Regions from separate parts of the Metapseudomonas furukawaii genome, predicted to be linked through region 2. Evidence: predicted binding sites of a transcription regulator. Region 2 holds the regulator's gene; each other region holds the start of a gene.
The links. The regulator sigma-54, encoded in region 2, starts transcription at its own class of promoters, with help from an activator protein. The targets are predictions, from matches to a motif close to ANTGGCATNNANNTTGCTNT.

Region 1 (6,574 bases), 870 kb from region 2:
GGCCGCGCCGTGTCGTCCGATGGCGTGCTCGACGTGAAACTGACCACGCCCAAGGAACTGGGCGGCCCCGGCGGTGACGGCACCAACCCGGAACAGCTGTTCGCCGCCGGTTACTCGGCCTGCTTCCTCGGCGCCATCAAATTCGTCGCCGGGAAGGAGAAGATCGCCCTCAGCGAGGACACCTACATAGAGGGCGCCGTGGGCATCGGCACGCTGCCCACGGGGTTCGGCATCGAAGTCGAGTTGAAGATTTCATTGCCGGGCCTGGACCGGCAGGTGGCGAAGGACCTGGTGGACAAGGCGCATATCGTCTGCCCCTACTCCAACGCCACCCGGGGCAATATCAACGTGACCCTGACACTGGTGTGACACCGTAGACATCATGGATTGACCTGCCCCACCTCGAAAGCGCGGGTTATGTTTTCGGGGTGGAAACACCTCCAACACAGAGCCGCATCGAGGGGGACAGGTCATGAACGAGTTTAACCAGGTCTATGTAGGTTTGGACGTTCACCAGGCGACGATTGCTGTCGCGGTGGCACGGCCGGGGCGCGGTGAGCCGGACTATCACGGCACCATCGAGAACCGCGACAGCGCGCTGCGCAAACTGCTCAAGCAGCTGAGCCGGCAGGGCGAGGCGTTGAGCTTCTGCTACGAGGCCGGCCCCTGCGGCTACGGCCTTTACCGTGAGCTGACAGCGCTGGGCCATGGTTGCGTGGTGGTGGCGCCCTCGCTGATTCCGCGCAAGGCGGGCGAGCGGTTGAAAACCGACCGTCGGGACGCCCTGATGTTGGCGCGCCTGCATCGGGCGGGCGAGCTGACGGCGGTGTGGGTGCCGGATCAGGAGCAGGAAGCGATCCGCGACTTGACGCGCGCCCGGGAGGACATGAAGTCCCTGGAACTGAAGTGCCGGCAACGCCTGGGCGCGTTCTTGCTGCGTCATGGGCACGTCTATGCCGGTAAAAGTCGCTGGACCCAGGCCCATTTCCACTGGTTGGCGAGCGTGAAACTTGACTCGCCGGTGCAGCAGATCGTCCTGCAGGAGTACCTCGACACCGTTAAATCGATGCAACGGCGGGTGGCCGATCTGGAAGCGCAAATGCACGAAGCGCTGGCCGGCTGGTCGCTGGGTACGGTGGCGCAAGCCCTGATGGCGTTGCGCGGGGTGAGCCTGATCACGGCGATGACGGTGTTGGCGGAGTTGGGCGACCTCAGTCGCTTCGACTCGCCGCGCGAGCTGATGGCCTACCTGGGACTGGTTCCCAGCGAGCACTCCAGCGGTGGCTCACGCCGCCAGGGCCGCATTACCCGCACGGGCAATGGCCATGTCCGGCGGGTGCTGGTGGAAGCGGGGTGGAACTACCGTTTCCCGGCACGCAAGACACGCGTCATCGAGGCGCGCGCGGCGAAAACCTCGGCGGTGGTTCAGGCCATCGCCTGGCACGCGCAGATGCGCTTGTGCGGTCGTTATCGAGCGCTGCTGGCGGCGGGCAAGCTCAAGCAGCAGGTCACCACCGCCATCGCCCGGGAGCTGGCGGGATTCATCTGGGCCATCGCCTGCGCGGTGGCGGGCAAGGCACACGGTAGTAAGGCCGTGGCATGAACCCGCAGCAGTGGCTTCGGTTCAGGGGGTGGAGGGCCGGTGAGGAGAACCCCTGGCGCTCCTATGTGGCGTCCTCTGCGAGGAGGACAGACCCACGACCGTAGAGAAGGGCAGCTCCGCGACGAAGTGAAGTCAGGTCGGTAACCAACCCACGTATATCAGAGTGATCCACCGTCGCCTAATCGCCCTCCACCCCCTGAACCGAAGCCACTGGCGGAGAAGAACAAAACGAAAGAATAGACCCAGAGTTGACAGGTCAATCCATATCAGGAGTGAGCTTGCTCGCGAACTGGCCCCTGTCATTCGCCGGCAAGCCGGCTCCTACGAATCCGCAGTCTCGATGGGTTTCGCTTCGCTCTACGCCATCGTGCGAGCCAGCCTGTAGGAGATTCTATGTCTACCCCGCCGTACAGGTTGGTGACCGATATGGCTGCTGGGTCTTCATGAGGGCGAAGGCAATTCGAGCCAGTTTCCGTGCCAGGATGGTCAGGGCTTCGGTCTTTTTCAGACCACGCTCCAGGTAGCCCAGATAGAGCTTCTGCCAAGCTTTGGTGCGACTGGCGGCCATGGCGGCATTGTGTAGCAGCCGCCGGACCTCCGGATCGCCCTGTTTGCTCAACTTGCGGCGTCCGCTGTAGCGCCCCGATTCCTTCGCGCGCACATCCAGGCCCAGGAAGGCGATGAAGGCGTCGCTGTTGCGGAAGGGGCCACGCTGAAAGGCCATGTTCAGGGCTGCTGCGGTTAGCGGGCCGATGCCTTCAATGGCCCGGCAACGCTTGGCCTGCTCGGCTAGGCCAGCGTCCTTCAAGGCCTGGGCAATGTCCTGATCGAGGCGCTGCTCCAGGCGCTTGAGGGAGCTGAGCGCCGCTTTCATCGACACCTTGAACTGGGTGTCATGGCCAAAGCTCTGGCGCAGCGCCGTGGCACTGCGGATCAGCGTCGCCCGGCGTCGCAGCAGGCTTTGCAGCAGCCGGTAAGCCTTGCCGGCGGGTTGCCAGACCCGCAGTTGGGCCTGTTCGTGGGCCAGATAACGGGCCAGTAGACGGGCATCGCTGGCGTCGGTCTTGATGCGGCCGCCGATGCCCTTGCGGTAATTGCTCAGGCGATAGCCATCAATGACATAGAGGCGATGACCACGCGCATGGGCCAGGTCGACGAGCTGCACGTGATAGGTGCTGGTGGCTTCCACTGCCAAGGCACAGTCGCCGGGGAGCGTCTTCAGCCAGGCGCGGATGCTGCGGGCGTCATTGTCCAGGGTGCAGTACTGGTCCAGGTCGGCGCGATACAGGCTCAGGCTGTCCTTGGCCACGTCGATGCCGATGATGGGGGATTGGGTTGTCATGTGCGATTCCGGCCGACAAGATGAATGAGTCTGTCGGGGGGCTCACCTGTGCGCAGGCTTGCAGATATGGTCGATCTCGAGCGGCTACTCGAGTCGATGGATTCCTTATCGGCGCTTGTCGTGAGCCAGGAGTGGGGGAGTTCTCCTACCGTCTGTCTTGCAGAAGCGAGCTCAGTCCCTCCACCCCCGACAGACCCACCTTACGACATACAAGCGAGCTTGCTCGCGAAGGGAACGGCTCACGAACGAAGGGAGGCGCCAGGCCTCCCTCTTTCATTTCACCTTGTAGATGATCCCCGGACTGCACTGGACCATCTGGTACAGATCCGGCAGGCCATTGAGCGCTTCCGACGCACCGAGAATCAGGTATCCACCGGGTTTCAGGGTGGCGTGGATGCGGGTGAGGATGTCCTTCTTCACTTCGGCGGAGAAGTAGATCAGCACGTTGCGGCAGAAGACGATGTCGAACTTGCCGAGCGCCGCATAGCTGTCCAGCAGGTTGAGCGGACGGAACTCCACGCGGCTGCGGATCGCCGGCTTCACCGCCCAGCGGCCTGGCCCCTTCGGGTCGAAGTAACGGGTCAGGCGCTCCTGGGACAGGCCCCGACCCATGGCCAGGCTGTCGTACTCCCCGGAACGGCAGGCGGCCAGCATGGAGGAGGAAAGGTCGGTGGCGACGATCTGTACGCCGGCCTTGAGCTGGCCCAGGTTGGTCCGCTCGAACTCGTCGATCGCCATGGAAATGGAGAAGGGCTCCTGCCCCGACGAACTCGCCGCCGACCAGATGCGCAGGCGCTGGTTCGGGTAGGCCTTGATCAGCTCGGGCAGCACGCGCCCCTTCAGCACCTCGAAGGGGTAGGTATCGCGAAACCAGAGGGTTTCGTTGGTGGTCATGGCGTCGATCACCTGCTCGCGCAGGCCGCCACGGGAAAGACCCTGGATTCGCTGGGTCAGCTCCCCCAGGGTCTTGATGCCGTTCTGCTCCATCAGCTTGTTGAGCCGGCTGGAGACCAGGTACTGCTTGTTGCTACCCAGCAGGATGCCGCAGGACTTTTCCAGGAAAACCCGGAACTGCTCGAAATCCACATTGCCTGAAGACACTAGGGGCGCCTCGCCAATCAATTTCCATGTCAGGGGGCTGAACTCAGCCCCCGTCCGTTGCCCGGATACGCTCCACCACTCGGGCGGCCAGGTCGTCCGGCTTGAACTTGGCGAGGAAATCATCCGCGCCCACTTTCTTCACCATCGCCTGGTTGAACACGCCCGATAGCGAAGTATGCAGGAGGATGTGCACCTTCTGCATGCGAGGATCGTTGCGGATCTCCGCTGTCAGCGTGTAGCCATCCATTTCCGGCATCTCGATGTCGGAGACGATCATCAGCAACTCCTGCTCCGGCGCCTTGCCGTCCTCCGCCATCTGACGCAGGTAGTTGTAGGCCTGGCGCCCGTCGTTCAGGGCCACGACCTCGACACCGACGGTTTCCAGGCACCGCATCACCTGCTTGCGGGCCACCGACGAGTCGTCGACGATCAGTACACGCTTGCTGACGGCCTTGCTCTGGGTCTCGATATCCACCACGCCTTCGGACACCACTTCGGACGTGGGAGCCACCTCGGCAAGGATCTTCTCGACGTCGATGATCTCCACCAGTTGCTTGTCGACCCGGGTCACCGCCGTCAGATAGTGGTCGCGACCGGTGCCCTTGGGTGGCGGATGGATCTCTTCCCAGTTCATGTTGACGATGCGCTCCACCGAACGCACCAGGAAACCCTGAACCTTGGTGTTGTATTCCGTGATGATGACGAAGCTGTTCTTCAGGTCATCGAGGCCCCTGCGACCGGTCGCCATGGACAGGTCGAGGATAGGAATGGTCCCCCCACGGATATTCGCGACCCCACGCACCACCGGGCTGGACTTGGGCATCAGGGTGAGGCGGGGACATTGCAGCACCTCCTTCACCTTGAAGACGTTGATCCCGTAGAGCTGGGTTCCGTCGAGGCGGAACAGCAGCAGCTCGAGGCGGTTCTGCCCGACCAATTGGGTACGCTGGTTAACCGAATCCAAAACACCGGCCATGACCAGACTCCTGTAAGCCATTGAACGCCCGGTCCAGCTCAGGCCCCAGGTGAAGTCCATCGCCGTTGGGCAAGGAATTCCCGAGGAGACTAGCAGGCGGCACGAGCCTTGCTTCTGAAAATTGCATGAACACCCTGACGACGCTTTTCCGACACTTGATGGCAAAACGCCGCAATTTGCTTGCGGCTGTTTTACCCGCTTTGTGCTGTCTAGGCTACAGCCCTGCGTCAACCGCCTCTGTGACGTCGCCTGAGATCCTTATCGGCACAACCGAGGGCTTTCTTGAATACACGGTGGAAGAATATCTGCAACGGAGCAACATCCAGGGACGCAGCGAAATCCAGGTCAGCCGCCTGGATCCACGGCTGCGCCTCGCACAATGCGACAAGGAATTGACGGCGAACCTGGAAAGCCCCGCCCAGCCGCTGGGACGAGTGACGGTGCGCATTCGTTGCGACGGCAGCGCCCCCTGGACGGTGTACGTGCCGGCGCACGTGAGGCTGTACCGGGACGTGGTGGTGGTGACTCGCCCGCTGCGTCGCGGGGTGCCTGTGCAGCCTGCGGACGTCACCGTGGCGGAGCGCGACGTGGGCACCCTCAACCAGGGTTTCCTCACCGCCACTGAGCAGGTGCTGGGCCAGAAGACCACCCGGGCCCTGGTGGCCGACCAGGTGCTGGCCCCGCTTCACCTGCAGCAGGCGGAGGTGGTGAGCAAGGGGGATCATGTGGTGATCAGTGCCGCCAGCACTTCCATCAATGTCCGGATGCCGGGCGAGGCCCTGGCCAACGGCGCACCGGGCGAGCAGATCCGGGTTCGAAACCTCAGCTCGGGACGGGTGATCCGCGCCCGGGTAACGGCGCCCGGACAGGTTCAGGTGGAGATGTAGGCATGATTCCGCTGGCGCCCGGCGGGCCTGATTTTCTACACTCAGCCCGTGCCAAAGAATTTTCTAAAGTTATCCCGGACAGGGCCGATAGAACGGTAAGCGTCCAACTAGCGTCCGAGGTTCAGCATCATGGTTATCGACTTCAACCGGCTCAATAACGGCCCCACGCCCACCAGTACAGGGCGTACCGGCAGCACCCAGGCCGGCAAGAGCGAAACCGTCACCAGCGGCCAGGCACCTGCCACCCAGAGCACCGGCGAGCAGGCTCCGGCTGCCAAGAGCGGAGAATCCGTGCAGCTGAGCAGCGAAGCTCAGGTGCTGCAGAAGGCCGGAGAAAAACTGCGCGATGTGCCCGTGGTGGACAAGGAGCGCGTTGAAAAGCTCAAGCAGGCCATCGCCGACGGTTCCTACCAGGTCGACGCCAAGCGCGTGGCCAGCAAGCTGCTGAACTTCGAATCCCAGCGCTAGTCCACGGGCGGCGCTGGGGAACTTGGACGCCCATCCCCAGAGCACGTATGCAAGACATCAACCTGCTCCAACTCTTCAACGACGATATCGGCCACGCCCAGCGTTTGCTTGAGCTGATGGACGAAGAATTCGAGGCCCTCGGAGAGCGCGACCTCGCGCGGCTCGAAAGCCTCCTCGCCGAGAAACAGCCCCTCCTC
Region 2 (6,574 bases):
CAGCGCACGCAGCAGGAACAGGGTGGAACGACCAAGGGACTCGACGACGTCCAGGCCGGAGCGCCCGAGCAGGCGAATGCGCTCGAGCAGCGACTTCTTGCGCATCAGTGATCCCCCAGGAGGTCTTTTCGGTAATCCGGCGCCGGATAATGGAAAGGCACCGGACCGTCCGGGATGCCCTTCATGAACTGGCGGATACGCGGGTTATCGGAATTCATCAGCTCATCCGGGGTTCCCTGCCCCAATACCTGGGAATCGCCCACCACGTAGAGGTAATCGGCGATGCTGGCGGTCTCCGCCAGGTCGTGGGATACGACGATACTGGTGATGCCCAGGGCGTCGTTTAGCAGGCGGATCAGTCGCACCAAAACGCCCATGGCGATGGGATCCTGCCCGACGAACGGCTCGTCGTACATCAGGATCTGCGGGTCGAGCGCAATGGCACGGGCCAGCGCGACCCGGCGCTTCATGCCGCCCGAGAGCTCGTCCGGCATCAGATCCAGGGCCCCCCGGAGGCCCACGGCCTGGAGCTTCATCAGAACGATGTCGCGGATCATCTCCTCGGGCAGGCGGGTGTGCACCCGCAGCGGAAAGGCCACGTTCTCGAACACATCGAGGTCGGTGAACAGGGCGCCACTCTGGAACAGCACACCGAACTGCTTGCGCATGTCGAACAGCTCGGGACGCGAGAGCTTCGGCAAGTTCTGGCCGTTGACCCAGACTTCGCCGGCATCGGGCTTGAGCTGGGCGGCGATCAGGCGCAGCAGTGTAGTCTTGCCGCAGCCGGATGGCCCCATGATGCCGGTGACCTTGCCGCGGGGAATGCGAATGTCGACATCCTGGAAAATGCTGCGCGTACCGCGCCTGAAGGTGACCCCCTTCAGCTCGACGGCATAGGCGTTTTCGGCGCTCATCTAGACTCCTTGCGATACAGCCTCCCTGAAAGACGACGCGCCCCAACGCGAGGACACCCCGAACAGGACGGGCCGAACAGGGCGCGAACTATATCACCGCGCCCCGACGCCTCCCAAGACTGCGCGAACTGCCGTTCAGCTTTGCGACAGCTTCCACGGGAATGGAGCGTGAGCTGATTCACCTTTATCGCTATAATCGCCACCTTTTCCTTTGGCAACCGCACGCCCTCCATGAGCCAATCCAGCGATCTGATCAAGTCCGCACAACGCACCATCCAGCTCGAACGTGAGGCGATCGACGCCCTTATTCCGCGTATCGACGCCGATTTCGTCCGCGCCTGCGAGCTCATCCTGGCCTGCAAGGGACGCGTGGTAGTGGTGGGCATGGGCAAGTCCGGGCACGTCGGCAACAAGATCGCCGCCACCCTGGCCAGCACCGGGACCCCGTCCTTCTTCGTCCATCCGGCCGAAGCCAGCCATGGCGACATGGGCATGATCACCCGCGACGACGTGGTGCTGGCCCTGTCGAACTCGGGCTCAACCGCCGAAATCGTCACCCTGCTGCCGCTGATCAAACGACTGGGCATCACCCTCATCAGCCTGACCGGCAACCCTGAGTCCCCACTGGCCAAGGCCGCCGAAGCCAACCTGGACGCCCGAGTGGGCCAGGAGGCCTGCCCACTCAACCTGGCGCCCACCTCGTCCACCACAGCCTCCCTCGTGCTGGGCGACGCCCTCGCCATCGCACTGCTGGAAGCCCGTGGCTTTACCGCCGAGGACTTTGCCTTTTCGCACCCGGGTGGTGCGCTGGGCCGCCGCCTGCTGCTGAAGGTCGAACACATCATGCACAGCGGTGACAACCTGCCGAAGGTCGCGCGGGGCACCGCCCTGCGAGACGCACTGCTGGAAATGACCCGCAAGGGCCTGGGCATGACGGCGGTGCTGGAAGACGACGGACGCTTGGCCGGCATCTTCACCGATGGCGACCTGCGCCGAACCCTGGACAAGGGAGTGGACGTTCGCCAGGCCGGCATCGACGAAGTCATGACGCTCCACGGCAAGACCGTGCGCCCTGAGATGCTGGCAGCCGAAGCGCTGAAGATCATGGACGACCACAAGATCAACGTGCTGGTGGTGGTCGACGCAACCGATCGCCCCATCGGCGCCCTGCATATCCACGACCTGACGCGCGCCGGAGTGATCTGATGAGCAACGAACTCCTTTCCCGCGCCAAGGGCGTCCGCCTCGCGGTATTCGATGTCGACGGCGTACTCACCGACGGGCGCCTCTACTTCCTTCCCGGCGGCGGCGAGTTCAAGACCTTCAGCACGCTCGATGGCCAGGGCATCAAGATGCTGATGAACGCCGGAGTGCGCACCGCCATCATCAGCGGTCGCCAGTCGGAAGTGGTGGAACGTCGCGCGCAGAACCTCGGTATCCAGCACCTGTTCCAGGGCCGCGAGGACAAGCTCGTGGTGCTCGATGGGCTGCTCGCCGAACTGGGCCTGAGTCACGACCAGGTCGCCTACCTCGGCGATGACCTGCCCGACCTCCCGGTCATCCGCCGGGTAGGCCTGGGGATGGCGGTGGCGAACGCCGACGCCTTTGTGCGCCAGCACGCCCACGGCGTGACCCAGGCCCGCGGCGGCGAAGGCGCGGCGCGGGAGTTCTGCGAACTCATCCTGCGCGCCCAGGGTGCGCTGGAAGCTGCGCAAGCCGCTTACCTGTGAGGCCGACCATGTCCAAGAACCTACGCACGGCGCTGATCCTGACGCCCATCGCCGCCCTGCTCATCGCCCTTGGCTACTGGAACATCCGCCCCGAGAGCTTCATGGACCGCCCCCAGGCGGCAGGCGGAGACAATGCCATCGACTTCTACGTCGAGAACGGCAAGAGCACCCAGTTCCAGGAAGACGGCAAGCTGCACTACGAAATGACCGCCACGCGCCTCGAACATATCAAGGCCACCGATGTCACATTGCTGACCAAACCCGACCTCCTGCTGCACCGCGGCACCGCCTATCCCTGGCACGTGCAGAGCGAGCGTGGCGAGGTAGGCCCCGAAGGCAAGCAGGTGGAACTGATCGACCAGGTCAGGGTGGCCCGCACCGACGCCAAGGGCCGTCCCACCATCCTGACCACCAGCCGGCTGACCGTATTCCCCGATCAGGAATATGCGCAGACCCAGCAAGCCGTTAAAATCGACGCGGCCAATGGGGTGACCACGGCACAAGGAATGAAAGCGTACTTGAATGACAGCAGGATGATCCTGCAGTCCAACGTAAGAGGCCAGCATGAGGTTCGTTAATACCCTCCCCCTGTTGCTCAGCCTGGGCACCGCACTCGGAAGTGCCGCCGCCTGGGCATTGCCGTCCGACCGCGAGCAACCGATTCGCGTCCAGGCCGACAGCGCAGAGCTCGACGACAAGCAAGGCGTAGCGGTCTATCGGGGAAATGTGGTGATCACCCAAGGCACGCTGAAGATCACCGGTGACACCGTCACTATCACCCAGGATGCCAACGGCGACATCGAAGTCTTCACCTCCGTGGGCAAGCCCGCCTACTACGAGCAGAAGCCTGCCGTGGACAAGCAGATCGTCAAGGCCTACGGACTCACCATCCAGTACTTCGCCGCCAACGAGCGCATCATCCTGCTCGACCAGGCCAAGGTGGTTCAGGAAGGCAATACCTTCGAAGGCGAGAAGATCGTCTATGACACCCAACGCCAGATCGTAAACGCCGGCCGCGCCACGGGCGGCAACGTCACCACGCCGCGCCCGCGGATCGACATGGTGATCCAGCCGAAGAAGAAAGAGCAGAAAGCACAGTAATGGCGACTCTCAAAGCCCAGCACCTGGCCAAGAGCTACAAGAGCCGTCAGGTGGTCCGCGACGTCAGCCTGTCCATTGACAGCGGTCAGATCGTCGGCCTCCTCGGCCCCAACGGCGCGGGCAAGACCACCTGCTTCTACATGATCGTCGGCCTGGTAAGGGCCGACCAGGGCCGCGTCCTGATCGACTCGCAGGACGTCACCCACCAGCCCATGCACGGCCGCGCCCGAGCGGGCATCGGCTACCTGCCGCAGGAAGCCTCGATCTTCCGCAAGCTCAGCGTGGCGGACAACATCATGGCAATCCTCGAGACCCGCAAGGAACTCGACCGCGCCGGACGCCGCCGGGAACTGGAAAGCCTGCTGCAGGAATTCCATATCAGCCACATCCGCGACAGCCTCGGCATGAGCCTCTCCGGTGGCGAGCGTCGTCGGGTGGAAATCGCCCGCGCACTGGCGACGGCGCCGAAGTTCATCCTCCTCGACGAACCCTTCGCCGGCGTCGACCCGATTTCCGTAGGCGACATCAAGCAGATCATCCATCACCTCAAGGCCAAGGGCATCGGCGTCCTCATCACCGACCACAACGTGCGCGAGACCCTGGACATCTGCGAGACCGCCTACATTGTCAGTGACGGCCAACTGATCGCCGAAGGCGATGCGGAGGCCATCCTGGCCAACCAACTGGTGAAGGAAGTCTACCTGGGCCACGAGTTCAGGCTGTAGTTTCCCGCTCGCTCACCTACAAGATGGCTTGCGGGAACTAGGAATTTCCTTCAAGGTCAGGCATATAATTTGCTTCCTGGCGGCGCTTCGGCGCCCTGTAGTGGATGGCGCGAATGCGCCGGCGAATAAGGTCCCAAGCCCTCTGCCATGAAACCATCGCTAGTCCTCAAGATGGGCCAGCAGCTGACGATGACACCGCAGCTGCAACAGGCCATCCGCCTTCTCCAACTCTCCACCCTGGACCTCCAGCAGGAAATCCAGGAGGCGCTGGAATCCAATCCCATGCTCGAACGGCAGGAGGATGGCGAGGATTTCGACACCTCCGATCCCATGGCCGAAGGGGATCAGTCGCCGAACACCGGCAGCCAGGACACGAGCTTCCAGGAGTCCAGCGCCGAGGGCAGCAACGAGCCCCTGGAAGATGGCGAATGGCACGAACGCATCCCCAGCGAGCTTCCGGTGGACACGGCCTGGGAGGACGTCTACCAGACCAGCGCCAGCAGCCTGCCCAGCAACGATGATGACGAGTGGGACTTCACCTCCCGCACCTCCGTCGGGGAGAGCCTGCAGAGCCACCTCCTGTGGCAACTGAATCTGGCCCCCATGTCCGACACCGACCGCCTGATCGCCGTCACCCTGATCGACTGCATCAACAACGATGGCTACCTCGAGGAGTCCCTGGCCGAGATCGTCGACGCCTTCGACCCCGAACTCGGTGTCGAGCTGGACGAAGTCGAAGTGGTGCTGCATCGCATCCAGCAGTTCGAACCCGCCGGCATCGGCGCCCGCGACCTGCGCGAATGCCTGCTGCTTCAACTGCGCCAGCTGCCCGCCACCACGCCCTGGCTGACCGAAGCGCAGCGACTGGTCGGCGACTTCCTCGACCTCCTCGGTAGCCGCGACTATAGCCAGCTGATGCGGCGCATGAAGGTCAAGGAGGATGAGCTCAAGCAGATCATCGCGCTGATCCAGGCGCTGAATCCCCGCCCCGGTTCCCAGATCGAGGCCAGTGAGCCCGAGTACGTGGTACCCGATGTCATCGTCCGCAAGCACAATGAACGCTGGCTGGTGGAGCTGAACCAGGAGGCGGTACCCCGCCTGCGAGTGAATCCCCATTACGCCGGCTTCGTCCGGCGCGCCGACTCCAGCGCCGACAACACCTTCATGCGAAACCAGCTGCAGGAAGCGCGCTGGTTCATCAAGAGCCTGCAGAGCCGCAACGAGACGCTGATGAAGGTGGCAACCCAGATCGTCGAACACCAGCGCGGTTTCCTGGAGTACGGCGACGAGGCCATGAAGCCCCTTGTCCTGCACGACATCGCCGAAGCCGTGGGCATGCACGAGTCCACCATCTCGCGCGTGACCACCCAGAAATTCATGCACACCCCCCGCGGTATCTACGAGCTGAAGTACTTCTTCTCCAGCCACGTCAGCACCTCGGAAGGCGGCGAATGCTCGTCTACCGCGATCCGCGCCATCATCAAGAAACTGGTTGCAGCGGAAAATCCGAAAAAGCCGTTGAGCGACAGCAAGATCGCTGGTTTACTGGAGGCACAGGGCATTCAAGTGGCCCGTCGCACAGTCGCCAAGTACCGGGAATCCCTCGGAATAGCGCCTTCCAGCGAACGAAAGCGATTGATGTGACGCGGAAATTGACCCACGCCAAAGTGTTCCGGTGGCAGGCCCGTTAGCCTGTCTCTTATACACGGGCAATAAGGAGAAAGCGGTATGCAAGTCAACATCAGTGGACATCAACTGGATGTGACCGACGCCCTGCGCAACTACGTTGTCGAGAAGTTCGACCGTCTGGAGCGCCACTTCGACAGAATCACCAACGTGCAGGTGATCATGCATGTCGAGAAACTCAAACAGAAAATCGAAGCCACTTTGCACATCGCCGGCGGCGAAGTCGTTGCTAACGCGGAACATGAAGACATGTACGCCGCCATCGACCTGCTTACCGACAAGCTGGATCGCCAACTGATCAAGCACAAGGAGAAGCAATTGAACCGCCAGCAGGGTGCCACTGCCCGCTGACCCTCCCTCCCTATGATCCGACTTGAGCAAATCCTGACCCCCGGCCGTTCCCTGGTGAACGTGCCGG
Region 3 (6,574 bases), 2.6 Mb from region 2:
GATTACCCACTGCCTCCCGAGGAGACACGCCATGTGCGGCATCGTAGGTCTTTACCTGAAAAAGCCCGAGCTGGAAGGCCAGCTCGGCAAGCTCTTCGAACCCATGCTGGAAGCCATGACCGACCGTGGCCCGGACAGCGCCGGCTTCGCCATCTACGGCGATGAAGTGGCCGAGGGCTGGATCAAGCTGACCCTCCAGGCCACCGAGGGCGGCTACGACTGGAAGGCCCTGATGGGCGCCCTGGAAGGCCGCCTCGGCTGTTCCCTGGACTGGTTCCAGAACGCCAGCGCCGCGGTGCTCAAGGTCCACAGCGACGAGGCCGCCGTGCGTGCCGCCCTCGCCGAGCTGGCCCCCGGCGTGCGCATCATGAGCGCCGGCCAGAGCATCGAGATCCTCAAGGGCATGGGCCTGCCGAAGGAAATCTCCGAGCGCTTCGGCCTGGCCCGAATGAAGGGCAGCCACATCATCGGCCACACCCGCATGGCCACCGAAAGCGCCGTGACCATGGAAGGGAGCCACCCCTTCTCCACCGGCGCCGACCTCTGCCTGGTGCACAACGGCTCGCTGTCCAACCACTTCCGCCTGCGCCAGGAACTCAAGCGCCAGGGCATCGCCTTCGAGACCGAGAACGACACCGAGGTGGCCGCCGGCTACCTGACCTGGCGCCTGCAGCAGGGCGACAGCCTGAAGGAGGCCCTGGACAAGTCCCTGGAGGACCTGGACGGCTTCTTCACCTTCGCCATCGGCACCCGCAATGGCTTCGCGGTGATCCGCGACCCCATCGCCTGCAAGCCGGCGATCCTCGCCGAGACCGACGACTACGTGGCCATGGCCTCGGAGTACCAGGCCCTGGCGAGTCTGCCGGGTATCGATAAAGCAAAAGTGTGGGAGCCGGAGCCGGCCACCCTGTACATCTGGGAACGTGCCTGAGGAGCATCCGTATGAAAACCATCGATCTTTCCACCGCCTCGGTGCGTGAACTGAACCAGGCCCTGCATGGCGACGTGCAGGACCGCGAATGGGTGGTGACCCGCCCCGACGGCAAGCACAACCTGGCCGTGGGCGTGAACCAGGCCGTGAGCATCGATATCCAGGGTCATGCCGGCTACTACTGCGCCGGTATGAACCAGAAGGCGAGCATCACCGTCCACGGCAACGTTGGCGTCGGCGTGGCCGAGAACATGATGTCCGGCAGCGTGCGGGTGAAGGGCAGTGCCTCCCAGGCCGCCGGTGCCACCGCCCATGGCGGGCTGCTGGTGATCGAGGGCGATGCCGGCGCTCGCTGCGGCATCTCCATGAAGGGCGTCGATATCGTCGTCGGCGGCAGCATCGGCCACATGAGCTGCTTCATGGCCCAGGCCGGGCGCCTGGTGGTCTGTGGCGATGCCGGCGACGCCCTGGGCGACTCCCTCTACGAGACCCGCATCTATGTGAAGGGGACCGTGAAGTCCCTGGGTTCGGACTGCATCGAGAAGGAGATGCGCCCCGAGCACCTGGAGGAGCTGAAGGAGTTGCTCAATCGCGCGGGCTTCATTGAGGACCCGGCCGCCTTCAAGCGCTACGGCTCGGCACGCACCCTGTACAACTTCAAGGTCGACAACGCTTCGGCGTACTGATCCAGCACCGACGAGGAACTGCAAATGAGCGAACAACACACCCCGGTGCTGCGCGAGTCCGCCACCTTCGACCGCCTGACCATCCAGGAAATCCAGCGCGCCGCCGAAACCGGCATCTACGACATCCGTGGCGGCGGCACCAAGCGCAAGCTGCCGCACTTCGACGACCTGCTGCTGCTGGGCGCCTCCGTCTCCCGCTACCCGCTGGAAGGCTACCGCGAGAAATGCGGCACCGACGTGGTGCTCGGCACCCGCTTCGCCAAGAAGCCGATCCACCTGAAGATCCCGGTGACCATCGCCGGCATGAGCTTCGGCGCGCTGTCGGCCAACGCCAAGGAAGCCCTCGGCCGTGGCGCCAGCATCGCCGGCACCAGCACCACCACCGGCGACGGCGGCATGACCCCGGAAGAGCGCGGCCAGTCCCAGCACCTGGTCTACCAGTACCTGCCATCGCGCTACGGCATGAACCCCGATGACCTGCGCAAGGCCGACGCCATCGAGATCGTCCTCGGCCAGGGCGCCAAGCCGGGGGGCGGCGGCATGCTGCTGGGCATGAAGGTCACCGAGCGCGTGGCCGGCATGCGCACCCTGCCCATCGGCGTCGACCAGCGCAGTGCCTGCCGCCACCCCGACTGGACCGGCCCGGACGACCTGGCGATCAAGATCGCCGAGCTGCGCGAGATCACCGACTGGGAAAAACCCATCTACGTGAAGATCGGCGCCAGCCGCCCCTACTACGACGTCAAGCTGGCGGTGAAGGCCGGCGCCGACGTGATCGTCCTCGACGGCATGCAGGGCGGCACCGCGGCCACCCAGGAAGTCTTCATCGAGCACGTGGGCATCCCGATCCTCCCGGCCATCCCGCAAGCCGTGCAGGCGCTGCAGGAGATGGGCATGCACCGCAAGGTGCAACTGATCGTCTCCGGCGGCATCCGCAACGGCGCCGACGTGGCCAAGGCCATGGCCCTGGGGGCCGACGCGGTGGCCATCGGCACCGCCGCCCTGGTGGCCCTGGGCGACAACCACCCGCGCCTGGACGCCGAGCTGAAGAAGATCGGCTCCGCCGCCGGCTACTACGACGACTGGCAGAACGGCCGCGACCCGGCCGGCATCACCACCCAGGACCCGGAGCTGTCCAGGCGCCTGGACCCGGTGGAAGCCGGCCGCCGCCTGGCCAACTACCTGCGCGTGCTGGTGCTGGAGGCCCAGACCATGGCCCGCGCCTGCGGCAAGTCCCACCTGCACAACCTCGACCCCGAGGACCTGGTGGCCCTGACCGTCGAAGCCGCCGCCATGGCCCGCGTGCCGCTGGCCGGCACCAGCTGGATTCCGGGGCAGGGTTACTGATTCCCCGGTAGTGCGAGTCAAAGAAGGCCGGCGAGCGATCGCCGGCCTTCCTGTTTCTGGGACGGCTTTGCGGTGCGCACAGCGCACCCTACAGGGTGTCGCAAGGGGCCTAGGGTGGACGTCGCGCTTCACCTCCACCGGCGATGCTTGTCGTGGGCCCGAATGGTGGATCGGTGGGATGGGTAGAGCGAAGCGAAACCCATGCTGGAGCGCTCGGTAACGATGGGTTTCGCAGGCTCGCGGAACGCCGCCCGACCCATCCTGGGGACTGGCGCACCTTGTCCTCTGGTGCGGGTCCGGCACCATCCTGATGAATGAATGGCCATTTTGACTCACAGGAAAATCAAATTCGCACCAAGAAAATGCGTGCGCCTGTGCCAAGCCACCCCGACCGCTCCCCGTCCCTCCCCATAAAGCGTTTACATTCAACGATTTAGTAGAAATACAAGCCCATGCTGCGGCCTTGGCAGGCCAATTGCTATGCCTCTGGGGAAACAAAATTGCCCTTCAGGAAGTTGGACATTCCCCCTAGGGCGCACGCACGGCGGTCCGTCCTTCCGACAGCGGACCGGCCTAATCCCCGTCGGTTGGAGGCAATAGGCAATGATCCGGTTTTCCCCTGTGGGCCGCGGTACCTTGGGCCTTTCTCTTCTCCTTGGCTGTGCAACGGCGTTCGCGGACGACGCGGCCCCCGCCATCAACAGCGGCGACACCGCCTTCGTGGCGCTCTGCTCCCTGGTGGTGCTGCTGATGACCCTGCCGGGCCTGGCGCTGTTCTACGGCGGCATGGCGCGGACCAAGAACGTGCTGTCGATCCTGATGCAGGTGTTCTGCAGCGCGTCCCTGGCATCGTTGCTCTTCGCGATTTACGGCTACAGCCTGACCTTCGCCGACGGCGGTTCGCTGCAGGCGATCATCGGCGGCGTGGACAAGCTGTTCCTCGCCGGCATCACCACCGACTCGGTGGTGGGCTCCATCCCGGAATACCTCTACTTCCTCTTCATGCTGCTGTTCGCCGCCATCACTCCGGCGATCATCGTCGGCGGCTTCGCCGAGCGCATGAAGTTCTCCGCCGTCATGGTCTTCATGGCCGCGTGGCTGACCCTCAACTACATCCCCATGGCCCACATGGCCTGGGGCGGTGGCTGGGTGTTCGACCTGGGCGTGCAGGACTTCGCCGGGGGCAACGTGGTGCACCTCAACGTCGGCATCGCCGCCCTGGTCGGCGCCTGGCTGGTGGGGCGTCGTCGTGGTTTCGGCACGCCCACGCTGGCGCCGCACAACATGACCATGACCCTCACCGGCGGCTCGCTGCTCTGGGTCGGCTGGCTCGGCTTCTGCGGCGGCTGCGCGCTGGCCGCCAACGGCTTCGCCATGCTGGTGATGGTCAACACCATGCTGGCCAGCTGCGCCGGCGCCCTGGGCTGGATCTTCGTCGAGTGGCAGCACCGTGGCCGACCGAGCCTGTTCGGCGCGGTGTCCGGCGCCATCGCCGGCCTGGTGGCCATCACCCCGGCCTGCGGCTTCGTCGGCCCCATGGGCGCCATCCTGCTGGGGCTGATCGCCGGCCCGGTGTGCGTCTGGTCGGTGGACAAGCTGAAACCCATGATCGGCCTGGACGACGCCTTCGACGTCTTCGGCGTACACGGCGTGGCCGGCATCCTCGGCGGCCTGCTGACCCCGGTGTTCGCCCTCACCGCGCTCGGCGGCCAGGGCTTCGCGGAAGGCCGCACCCTGATGGACCAGTTGCTGATCAACGGCGGCGCCATCCTCTTCAGCGTGCTCTTCTCCGCCCTCACCAGCTGGATCGCCTACAAGGTGGCGGCGGCCTTCTGCGGCGGCCTGCGGGTGGATGAGGAATCCGAAGTCGACGGCCTGGACCTCTCCGCCCATGGCGAGGTCGGCTACAAGTACTCGAGCTGAGGAACCCGGCCATGAAACTCATTACCGCCATCATCAAGCCCTTCCGCCTCGACGCCGTGCGCGAGGCCCTGACCGACGCCGGCGTCAGCGGCGTCACCGTCACCGAGGTGAAGGGCTACGGTCGGCAGAAAGGCCATTCGGAGATCTACCGGGGCGCCGAGTACGTGGTGGAGCTGCTGCCCAAGGTGAAGCTGGAGCTGGTGGTGGCCGAGGCCCTCTGCCAGGCCGCCGTGGACGCCATCGTCACCTCGGCGCGCACCGGCAAGATCGGCGACGGCAAGGTCTACGTGCAGGACCTGGAAAGCATCCTGCGCATCCGCACCGGAGAGCTGGGCGAAGACGCGTTGTAAGTCCTCTGCAATACCCCGCGCCGACGCCTTGCGTCGGCGCTTTCCCTGGTGAAAAGCCAACGCGGTGCGCGCGGCGCACCCTACGGGCTGTGTAGGGTTCGCCGCGCGCACCGGATACTTTCGAGTAGGAGAGGTGACGGATGGCATGGTTGAACGGATGGGGATTCCTCTTCCTGGCGGGCTTCTGCGAGGTGCTGTACGCGTCGATCATCCCGCGCACGGAAGGGTTCACCCGGCTTTGGCCGAGCCTGTACTGCGGTTTCTTCCTGGCCCTCAGCATCTACCTCCTGAGCCTGTCCGTACGCGAGCTGCCCCTGGGACTTGCCTATGCCGTGTGGGTGGGCATCGGCACCCTGGGGACGGTGGCCTACGGCACCCTGTTCCTCGGCGAGCCGCTGGGGGTGCTCAAGGGCTTGTGCCTGCTGATGATCATCGGCGGCATCGTCGGCCTGAAGCTGGTGGGCGAGGCTCAGGTGGCGTAGGCGCGCGCCGGCCAGCCGCCATTGGCCGCGGCCAGGATGAGGGGGCATTCAAGGCCGTAGCCCGGATGCAATCCGGGAGCCGGAGCCCCCGGATTGCATCCGGGCTACGAGAGGGCTACTTCAGCTTGGGCAGCTCTTCGTCCGGGAGGTTGTAGCTGTGCTTCTCGTGGATGAAGGTGGCCGCCAGGGCGTAGAGGGTGGCGGCCACCACCACGACGGTGATGACGCCGAGCACGGCGGGGTTGTCGGCGAAGGTGAACACGGCGCTGGCGCCTTCGTAGGTGCTGATGCTCATGGGAATCTTCCTCGTCTGGCCGCGATCAGGCGGTCTTGGTTTCCACCACCAGGGTGGCGGCCACGCTGACGGCGGGTTTCAGGGGTTCGCCGTAGAGGGCGCTCCATTCCGGATAGGCCTGGGCCGGGACTTCGGTGAGGTCCAGCCCGCGTTCCTCGGCATGGGCCGGAACCCGGAGCACGCCGGCTTTCTTCAGGGCATAGGAAATGAGGAAGCCGGGGATGAAGCCCAGTGCCGCCATCACCAGCGCGCCGCCCAGTTGGCCGAAGAAGCTGATCTCCGCCATGCCGTTGACGTTCGGGTACCCCGAGAGGAACACGCCGCTGACCACCAGGCCGGCGAAGCCGCCGAAGCCATGCACGGCGAAGGCGCCCACGGCATCGTCGAGGCGGAACTTCAGCAACAGGTTGTTCACCAGCGGCGCCATGGCGGCCACGCCCATGCCGATCAGGTAGGCGAGGCCGGGGTGGTAGAGGTCCAGTCCCGGGGCCACGGAGATGATCCCCACCAGGCCGCCGGACATCATCCAGTAGGGCTCGCGGGTGGTCAGGTAGGCGCCG

Region 1: flgA (flagellar basal body P-ring formation chaperone FlgA) is a predicted target of sigma-54. The motif match lies at 5,118-5,137, and genes of this name have one in related genera.
Region 3: KF707C_RS21185 (ammonium transporter) is a predicted target of sigma-54. The motif match lies at 3,427-3,446, and genes of this name have one in related genera.

What each region holds. Positions count from the first base shown of each region.
Region 1 covers NZ_AP014862.1:1,906,883-1,913,456, reverse strand. Annotated here, with positions in the region: gene KF707C_RS08890 (organic hydroperoxide resistance protein) at 1-369, shown strand, start outside; gene KF707C_RS08885 (IS110 family RNA-guided transposase) at 473-1,603, shown strand; gene KF707C_RS08880 (IS110 family RNA-guided transposase) at 2,001-2,945, opposite strand; gene cheR (protein-glutamate O-methyltransferase CheR) at 3,219-4,046, opposite strand; gene KF707C_RS08870 (chemotaxis protein CheV) at 4,090-5,022, opposite strand; gene flgA (flagellar basal body P-ring formation chaperone FlgA) at 5,148-5,909, shown strand; gene flgM (flagellar biosynthesis anti-sigma factor FlgM) at 6,039-6,377, shown strand; gene KF707C_RS08855 (flagella synthesis protein FlgN) at 6,425-6,574, shown strand, end outside.
Region 2 covers NZ_AP014862.1:1,039,726-1,046,299, reverse strand. Annotated here, with positions in the region: gene mlaE (lipid asymmetry maintenance ABC transporter permease subunit MlaE) at 1-105, opposite strand, end outside; gene KF707C_RS04855 (ATP-binding cassette domain-containing protein) at 105-914, opposite strand; gene KF707C_RS04850 (KpsF/GutQ family sugar-phosphate isomerase) at 1,146-2,120, shown strand; gene KF707C_RS04845 (KdsC family phosphatase) at 2,120-2,644, shown strand; gene lptC (LPS export ABC transporter periplasmic protein LptC) at 2,653-3,222, shown strand; gene lptA (lipopolysaccharide transport periplasmic protein LptA) at 3,209-3,745, shown strand; gene lptB (LPS export ABC transporter ATP-binding protein) at 3,745-4,470, shown strand; gene KF707C_RS04825 (RNA polymerase factor sigma-54) at 4,618-6,114, shown strand; gene hpf (ribosome hibernation-promoting factor, HPF/YfiA family) at 6,199-6,507, shown strand; gene ptsN (PTS IIA-like nitrogen regulatory protein PtsN) at 6,520-6,574, shown strand, end outside.
Region 3 covers NZ_AP014862.1:4,592,378-4,598,951, reverse strand. Annotated here, with positions in the region: gene glnT (type III glutamate--ammonia ligase) at 1-2, shown strand, start outside; gene KF707C_RS21200 (class II glutamine amidotransferase) at 32-931, shown strand; gene KF707C_RS21195 (GltB/FmdC/FwdC-like GXGXG domain-containing protein) at 943-1,617, shown strand; gene KF707C_RS21190 (FMN-binding glutamate synthase family protein) at 1,642-2,964, shown strand; gene KF707C_RS21185 (ammonium transporter) at 3,568-4,887, shown strand; gene KF707C_RS21180 (P-II family nitrogen regulator) at 4,899-5,237, shown strand; gene KF707C_RS21175 (DMT family transporter) at 5,378-5,719, shown strand; gene KF707C_RS21170 (hypothetical protein) at 5,835-6,014, opposite strand; gene KF707C_RS21165 (ammonium transporter) at 6,040-6,574, opposite strand, start outside.